2 regions of the Bacillus lumedeiriae genome follow, and region 2 is predicted to be linked to the other one. Evidence: riboswitches for the same ligand, from Rfam matches in the RefSeq annotation. Region 2 holds a riboswitch; the other holds the start of a gene.
The links. Region 2 has a riboswitch for S-adenosylmethionine ahead of QYG89_RS09830 (2-hydroxyacid dehydrogenase). Riboswitches for the same ligand answer to the same signal wherever they lie in the genome.
Positions count from the first base shown of each region.

Region 1: another riboswitch for S-adenosylmethionine. It lies ahead of QYG89_RS08460 (sodium:solute symporter family protein); the one in region 2 lies ahead of QYG89_RS09830 (2-hydroxyacid dehydrogenase).

Region 1 is NZ_JAUIYO010000004.1:176,671-181,457, reverse strand. It holds gene QYG89_RS08460 (sodium:solute symporter family protein) at 1-1,211, opposite strand, end outside; SAM riboswitch class I at 1,319-1,418, opposite strand; gene QYG89_RS08455 (SIR2 family protein) at 1,839-3,596, shown strand; gene QYG89_RS08450 (phosphoribosylaminoimidazolesuccinocarboxamide synthase) at 3,693-4,376, shown strand; gene QYG89_RS08445 (cation diffusion facilitator family transporter) at 4,620-4,787, opposite strand, start outside.
Region 2 is NZ_JAUIYO010000006.1:47,643-52,429, forward strand. It holds gene QYG89_RS09820 (MFS transporter) at 1-2, opposite strand, end outside; gene QYG89_RS09825 (FGGY-family carbohydrate kinase) at 35-1,492, opposite strand; gene QYG89_RS09830 (2-hydroxyacid dehydrogenase) at 1,508-2,509, opposite strand; SAM riboswitch class I at 2,659-2,749, opposite strand; gene QYG89_RS09835 (molybdopterin-containing oxidoreductase family protein) at 2,901-4,787, shown strand, end outside.

The DNA of each region.
Region 1 (4,787 bases), on a different contig from region 2:
GGCCAAAAAAGAGCGGCTACAGCCGGAGCAAATGTGGCTGAGTTTCTCGTCACCCAGGCGAGTACATTCCACCAGGCTGACTGCTCTGCCCGGAGCGTAGCAAGGATAATCATTTCAACTGTTAAAATAGCTAATGCCCATTTCGTATAGCGGATGTACGTATGTTCATCACGTCCTGGGAACAGGGCTTCTCCTACATCTTTTCCGAGACTAGTAGCTCCTGAGAATTGGCACGGTGCTCCCCAGCTTAGAGCACAAGCCCAAAAACCGAGGAAAAACAGTGCGACGAGCGGAGCAGGCAAGACTTCAAGCAAATAATGAGGAATGGCGATCAGACCGACACTTCCATCTGGTACAACGATAGCAGCGGCAAGGCCAAAAATGACGGCTCCGATAATTAACGGAACGCCGAGAATGGCTCCCCATAAAAGCCCCTTTTTCCCTTCTTCAACGGTTTTACAAGATAAAGCCATTTGAAAGGCAGCTTGTGCCAGTACAATGTTAACGAGAAATGTGCCGAACCAGGCAACAATCGTTTGGATCCCGACGCTTGAATAAGAGAACATTTCAGGTTTCGCTTCAGCGAACTGCTTTAAGCCATCCAATCCGGGATTAATGAAAAAGGCCACAAACCCGACTGTCAGCATGACGTAAAACATAATGGTATTAAACATTTGCGTATAGCCTATGGCCCACATTCCGCCAAACTGTAAATAGGCAAAGAGCAGAATAGCAGTAATAATGACGGCAGTCAGTAGGGAAACTCCCGTAAATACATGTAGAGCAGATGCGAACGCTAAGGCTGTGGCCACAGACCACATTGGGAAAGCAAAAGCGGTAATGGCTCCTCCGAGTGCCCTCGCCTTGTTTCCAAAACGATCACCAATCAGCCCGGAAATGGTGACGACTAATTTTTTTCGGAACGGTCCGATAAATAAAAAGGCAATTAACAAAACCTGTACTGTTTCCGCTACACCATACCAGACAGCAGACACGCCCCTTAAGTAAGACAGTTCAATAATAGCGATAAAAGAAGAACCAGAAAATAAGCCGGTAATACATACAGCAACGAAAAACGCATTGAAATTGCGGCCCCCCACAAAATAACCGTTTCCGCTATTCGCTTTCCGTACCGTATATCGCCCAATTCCAATTAACAATAATGTATAAGCCAGCGCTAAACCAACAAACCAAAAACCAACACTCGTCAAATTTATTCACCCTTTCTGTAAAATATTGATTTTTTTCATTATTCTTTAAAGCAGCAATACAAATGCCCCCTTCGTTAGTAAGAAGAGGGTTAATGGTTCGTTCCGTCTTCTTATCTTTCAGAGTGTAATCTGCTGGATGTAGCACCTTGTATGGAACAGGTTGCTGAGATGTCATAGGGCCAGTCCCTCGATCTCTCTTGATAAGATTTTCACTATTTAATTAATTTGTATAATAAATCAATAAAACATATAAGTCAAATAGGTTTAATTGATTTTGGGGTTTTTAGATCAAAAGGCATATGGTTGTTTTTTACATACTGGGAATTGGGAAGATCATTAAATCTGTTAATATAGTAGGGAACAGAAGCAATTCTCCGCCTAAGACAAGTGGAAAACGCCATAACATCCGTACAAGATAAAGGTTTTATGTAATTTCATTGTGAAAATCCTTTACAAGTATAACAGCAGGGCATATTCCATAAGTATATTAGATAAGCAGGATACAAGTATCTAATATGTATTTTTTGAACCCTGAGATGATGAATGTATTGAACATAAGTACACAAGGGAAAAATGAATAGCGGTATCATATATTCGGTAAGCTGGTTTAAAAAAGGGGGGCATGAAATGGATGAGCAATTGTTGTCTTTAGCTTTCTCGGTGGAAGCGAATAAAGGAGTATATGCCCTGCTCTTAGGCTCAGGTATTTCTTATGCAGCGGGCATACCGACCGGCCGCGGGATTGTTCGTGAGCTTTGTCGGAGGATTATGCACGTAAATGGTGCAGACGAACAGGATCCGATGGACTGGTATGAAAAAAAGTATGGAAAAGTTCCTTTATACAATGAAGTCATTGAACTATTGGCAAAAACATCGTCTGAACGGAATGGATTGTTGAAAGAGTTTTTTGAACCGACGCTTGAAGAAGTGGAACAAAGGCAGAAAACTCCAACTGATGCTCATCGTGCCATTGCGAAGCTCGTTCAGCGCGGCTATATCAAAGTGATTGTTACGACAAACTTTGACCGTTTGCTGGAACATTCGCTTGATGAACACAGCGTGCAGTACCAGACGCTGTACCATGAGTCTGATATTGAAGGCATGAAGCCGCTGGCACACGCAGATTGTACAGTATTGAAAGTAAATGGCGACTATCGGGATACCCGCTTTAAAAATGTGACAGATGAGCTGAATAACTATACGGTGCCATTTGCCCAGCTTCTGCGGCGGGTATTTGATGAATACGGCGTAATCGTGTCGGGATGGTCAGCCGATTGGGATATTGCGCTCCGGGAACTGATTAAATCGGTGAAAGGCCGTCGTTATTCATGGTACTGGCATGCTTTTTCGGAAAAGTTAACACCACATGCCGATGAGCTGATCAGTTTTCGGGATGCAAGCAAGTTGATTGACCCAAAAGGGGCCGATCACTTTTTTACGGAACTGTATGAAAATGTAATAAATATTGCCAAAGTAAAAAAAGTGAGTCCAGAGAATATTCAAGTGAAAATGAAACGGCTGAAACGATATATTCAAGATAAAAGGGAAATTGAATTGAGAGAAATGTTGACGGAACATACGAAAGAGGTTGTTTCCTTTTTGTTTGAACAGCCCTATACAAAAGAAGCAGCCATTGAATCTGCGTCTATTCGCAGTCAAACGGCTGCTGAAAAAAGCAGAACACTCGCTATGCTCGTTGCTGTCATGGCTTATTATATGAAAACACCGGAGCAGGGGGAGCTGTTAATTCAGACAGCAGAGCGGCTGACCGGATCAAGACATCACAATGGCGACCCGCTTCTATTAGCGACACAGGGAATCCCGCTTCACGCCGTTTTTTACAGTATTGGCATTAGTGCGGTTATGAAGAAAAACTATCAATTACTGAATAAGCTGTTTACATTGCCCAATGTGCAAGACCCCCATCGTCATCAACTTTCTTTTTTAGCCTACACTTCCCCTCATATGGAGCTGGATCCATTGTTTGAACAAGTCTCAGAAGGGAAGATGCGGCTTGCACCGGCGGAAACGTATTTTACTTATCCTTATTTGAAAAGTGTGTTCATTGAAACAAAGCTCGCATTTGATGAACAGGAATTTGCCAATCATTTTGATTTGTTTGGGCTGTTAAGGGCAATTAAGTACCGCTATATGAACGAAAAAGGAAATACGAGCGGAAAGTTCGGCTATAAAACGAATAGGGAGCACCTGATTCGCTTTTTAAATGAGGGGGCAGAGACAGAACATTGGCCCGTACTCGTCATTTGCGATGGATCGAAGGAGAAGTTCACTGCTTCTCTCGAAAAGTTAGCGGAGGATTTGAATAAGAAAGACGGATTTCACGGACAAGGATTGCTGCATGCCTACACAAAATTTGATGAATGAGAAAATGGGAGGAAAATATTTTTCTCCTATTAATTTTTTTTTCAAAATCGTGCATAATAAAAGAGGTTTTAGAAACTGAAAAAGGGGTTGACCTTTGTGAAACATGTTTACACGGGTAAGACAAAAGATGTATACGAGCTTGAGGACGGGAACTATTTATTAAAGTTTAAAGATGACGTAACAGGAGAGAACGGTGTATTTGATCCTGGAGCTAATACGGTCGGCTTGACGATGGAAGGTGCGGGACAAGCTGGACTTAGATTAACAAAATACTTTTTTGAGATTTTAAAAGAAAAAGGCATCCCTACGCATTACATTGATGCGAATGTTGAAGAAGCAACGATGACGGTTCAACCAGCAACTGTCTTTGGCAAGGGCCTTGAAGTGATTTGCCGCTATCGGGCAGTTGGCAGTTTCCTGCGCCGTTACGGTATGTATGCTGAAGAAGGACAGCCGCTTGATGCATTTGTGGAAGTAACATTGAAGGATGATGAGCGGCAGGACCCGCCGATTTCAGAAGATGCACTTGATATGCTGGGCATCCTTTCTCACGATGAGTATAAAGAGTTAAAAGATATCACACAACAAATTGCTGCTACAGTGAAAGAAGAGCTGGCTAAAAAAGAAATAGATTTATATGATATTAAATTTGAATTTGGACGCGCGAAAGACGGACAAGTCATCTTGATTGACGAAATTTCCGGCGGGAATATGAGAGCCTATAAACAAGGGGAATACATCGAGCCGCTTAAATTAGAAAAGCTAATGATGGAAAAGTAAGACAAAGGCGCTTTAAATATGTTTTTTAGGTAAATGATCATGCAGCTTTGCCATGAAATATAAAGAAAGAAGGATCGAGAAAAGATCCTTCTTTTTTTTGTACTTAGGTTATGTGAATGACTATTGTTAATGTTAGCTCTTTGTTGATTGGACCGCCTGCAGCGGAAATCAACAAGAGAGTGTAACAAAGCTTTTGAAAAACAGTGATAACGCGTAAAAAAGGGCTTTGCTTATTAATGGTGATTAACTGCTGGCAGGTTCAATATGAATGACTGCGTCTTGGATGTTGTATTTTTCCAATAAAATCTCTTCAATATGTTCAGTAATCAAGTGGCTTTCGACAACATTCAGATGCGGATCAACAGTTATAGTGACATCGACAAGTGTGAAATTTCCATGCATGCGGGCCTT
Region 2 (4,787 bases):
ATGTTTGTTTCCTCATCTTTCCTTATTATTTATTCTAGTTGTTATATGCTGCATTTATCTTTGAAAAAAAATGTTGTGCTTGTTTCCACTCTTCGTACATCCAGTCATCATGTCCACGGTCAGGCGTAATTACCTTGATATCACCTGATAATGCATCATTAACCCCTAATGCCTGGTTGCATATAACAGCAGCCCCTACAACCGATGCCTGATTAAATCCTTGACGAATGTGCACTTCTTTTTGAAGTAGATTGGCTGCAAATTGAGCTAACGTTTCACTTTGAAAACCGCCGCCACAAGCCCACACATATGGTAAATTATAAGGAGTTACTTCACATAATTGATCAAAATACCACCTAATTGTGCAAGCAATTTCCCATAGAGCTGCAGCTGTAAAATGAGCGCGGCTTAAGTCTTGTTCTAACGGTGCATTAAAAATGAATCCGCCTTTTTTAGAGGCATTTTTTTCATCTGTCAAATACATCCCCAATACCGATATACAGTCGGTCATCTCAAGTTTGCTCATTTCCTGTTCCATTTGCTGATAACCCTCATTTGGATAGAAAATATTTTTTAACTTCTGATAATTAAGTCCAGTAATACCCGGATTAGTCTCTAGCAGCCATCGTTTTTTATCCGTATGGGAATTGGTCCATGCCCTTCTTTCATTATCCACACTGTATTCATCTGTAATTTTGCAAATAGGGGTAGTTGTGCCGGATACGATAACGATATCGTGATTTTGAGCAAACGTACTTTCGATTGCTAGCTGTGTATCCCCTCCACCTACAACAATCAAAACGTCTTCTTTTACTTCCAGCTCCTTTGCCACAGTCGGTAGAATTTCACCAAGAATGGAGCCAGACCATCTTAGTTCGGGTAATAAGCTCGGAGAAAGCCCAATTCGAGCACACATCGCCTCAGACCATTCTTTTTTTCGAACATCATATAGTAACGTTTCTGTCGCCTGTGATGGCTCATAAATGAGTACACCACTTAATTTATACGTCACCCAATCACTAATACTAGTAAACGATGTGATCTGATCCCATAACAGCGGCTGCCTCTTTTTGAGAGCTATTAGCTTTAAAGCTGAAAACAATGCAGATGGCAATCGTCCCGTTGTTTTATAGATATAATCGGGATCTAACAGCTCTTTTTCCCACTCGCGGCCTCGATTATCAATATTCGGTAAACCAATAAATGAATATCCATCCTGATCTTGAAGGACAATTCCCTGCCTTTGACTCGTTGATGTTATCGCCTTAATTGTCACATGCGGGACACTCGCTATCGCTTTTTTTGCTAATCCAACTAGCTGTTTCCAAAGTAAATCAGGTGAAAAGTAGCGACTATCAGGATAAAGAGGCTCTGTTTCATAATGAATATCTTCTCGCTCAACATGGACAACTTCACCTGTAGTCGCAACGATTGCTACCCTCGCATTTCCAGTACCAATATCAAATACTAAATAACCTTGTTTGATCGTCACTTTTCCACTCCTTTCTTATGACATTTCATCCAAGCCTTTCCTATTATATAAGGTTGGAATTTGAAAGGTATGTTGTGTATGCCACTTCGTTACCGCTTGATTCATAATGGATACGTGATGATCCTCAACCTCATAACTTGCACCCGCAAGATGAGGAGTGGCTAACACATTTGGTAATTGGATAATTTCATAGTCACTTTGATCAGGAGGCTCATGATAAAATACATCCAAAATGGCTCCCCTAATCTTCCGTTCTTTTAAAACATAAACAAGGGCTTTTCTTTCAACGACTACAGCTCTTGACGTATTTACTAAAACGGCATCTTCTTTCATAAGTCCTAAATAATGTTCATTAATCATTCCAATGGTTTCCTCTGTTCGGGGTAAGTGAATAGAAACTACATCACTTGTCGAAAAAACATCTTCTAAAGATACACGAGTATAATTAGGATTTTGACTCTCCGCATAAGGATCATAGTATTGTATCGTGCATTGAAACCCTTCAAGAACAGCCGCAATTCGTTGTCCCACAGCCCCAAACCCAACCATTCCAATTGTTTTTCCTGCAATCTCATTCCCTTTGAATTTTACATAAGCCTGCAAGTAGTCCTCATTCCATTTTTCCTGCTTCAACCATTCAGAAGAAGGAATAGTATGTCTAAAGAATGTAATGAGGTTTCCAATGAACAATTCAGCAACTGCTTGAGCGTTGCGTGCAGGGGTGAAAAATACCGGAATTCCTTTTTTAGTTGCAGCTTTTATATCAACATTGGAAGGCATGCCGCGGCATACACCAATAAATTTCAATTTCGGTACTTCAGCCAATACGTTTTCTGTCACTTTATCTAACTCAACAATTAAACCTTCAGCATTTGATTCTTTTAAGAGCGAGATTAACTCTGCTTCGTTATACGCTCTGCCGTTTTCTTTCCAAGGGAGATAAGTATATTCTCCAAATAAATCTTTTAATTGTAAAAGACCTGCCTCGTTATAAGGTGCCGTGACTAAGACATTCATTTGCAGCCCCTCCCTTCGTTTGTCTTAAATTTAAATCCCACTATTCAGCTCTAATAACTGATAAAATAAAGCAAAAAAAATCTCTTTCCGAAGAGACGGAAAGAGATCGTTACTTCATTTTGTTCTTACGACAAATAAAAGATTCGCTCTTTCTATCTTTCAAGCACTGCTTGCTGGAATTGGCACAATAATGTTGCCGAGGTTTCGCTGGGCCAGTCCCTCCACCTCTCTGGATAGAAAATAAAACGTATTTAATTGGATTCAATGTTTTGTTGTACTCGATTCTATAGGAGAATCAAATAGAAGTCAACTCATTTTTCCGAACCTTCTAAACATTAATTCACTATGTTATAATCTATAAAGTTATTTTTTTCACGGAGGGATAACAGATATGCAATCGTATATTGATATAGAAAATGGTGTCGTTCCTTCAGTTTGTTCTCTCGACTGTCCCGATCAATGTGGACTTCTTGTACACAAAAAGGATGGAAAAATCGTCAAAGTTGAAGGTGATCCTGATCATCCCGTGACAAAAGGGAGCATTTGCAACAAAGTTCGAAATATGAGTGAACGCATTTATGATCATAAAAGATTGAGCACTCCTTTAAAACGTGTTGGAAAAAAAGGAGAAGGAACATTTACTCCTATTAGTTGGCAGGAAGCGATTGAAACGATTGCTGATCATTGGAAAAAGCTGATTTCAGAAGAAGGTGCTGAGTCCATTCTTCCCTACAGCTTTTATGGAAATATGGGGAAACTGAATGCAGAAGGAATGGATCGGCGTTTCTTTTACCGCCTCGGAGCAAGTCAGCTCGACCGGACGATCTGTTCAATCGCTGGCTCTACCGGGTTTGGTTATACAATGGGCGGCAGCCACGGCTCTGATCCTGAAGAGATGACAGAAACAAAGTTATTTATCATTTGGGGCATTAACGCGGTCAGTACGAATATGCACCAAATGATGATCGCACAAAAGGCAAAAAAAGATGGAGCAAAGATTGTTGTCATTGATGTCCATAAAAACCAAACTGGACGAATGGCTGATTGGTTTATTCCAATTCTTCCTGGAACTGACGGCGCACTCGCCTTAGGCATGATGCACATTCTTTATAAGGAAAATCTAGTCAATCGGTCATTTTTAGAAGAATATACAGTCGGGTACGAAGAACTTGAAAAACATGTAGAGGCCTATGATCCGCACACGGTTGCCGGCATTACAGGAGTATCTGTTGAAGATATTTATAAATTGACCCGCATGTATGGGACGACCTCCCCTTCCATGATTCGAATTGGCAATGGCTTGCAGCATCATGATAACGGAGGCATGATTGTCCGAACGATTTCCTGTTTGCCCGCTTTAACAGGCCAATGGCTGTTAAAAGGCGGCGGCGCAGTCAAATCCAATTCTGGTTATTTAGCCTACAATAAACAAGCACTGCAGCGTCCAGATCTACAGAAGTATCCAACGCGAACGATGAACATGAACCTATTAGGAGAAGTCTTGCTGGAAACAGAAAAGCCGATTCGCTCCATGTTTGTCTACAACAGCAATCCTGCCATTGTGGCACCGAACGCCAATAAAGTACGGGAAGGCCTAGCACGTGAAGATCTATTCACTATCGTCCACGACTTATTTTTGACGGAAACGGCCATGTTTGCGGATATTGTCTTGCCTGCCACGTCTGCTTTTGAAAATACAGACTTTTATACAGGTGCATGGCATGTCTACCTTCATTTGCATGAACCGGTCATTCCTCCTTATGGAGAAAGCAAATCAAACATGGACGTATTTAGGTTACTGGCCCAGGCCATGGGATTTGATGAACAAGCGTTTAAAGATACAGATGAAGATTTAGTGCAACAAGCGATCAGTGGCGTCTCCACTCCTTATTTTCCTGACGTTACCTACGATGAACTGAAAGAGAAACGTTTTGTCAAAGCACGTCATACAGAGGATCGTTTGAAGCATTTACAAACGCCTAGCGGCAAAATTGAATTATATTCTAAAAAGCTGGAATTAGATGGGCACCCTGCTCTTCCTACACACATTCCATTAGTACAAGAGCGGGAGGAGGATTTTCCTTTCCTATTTGTACCTGCACCGAATCATAACTTTTTAAATTCTACGTTTTCTAATAATGAGAAACACGTAAAATTGGAAAAGGCGCCTAAGCTATTTATGAATCAGCAAGATGCAGACCGTTTAGGCATCGAAGACGGCACAGTTGTCCGTATCTGGAACGATCGTGGAGAATGTGAATTAATCGTTTCTACGGGT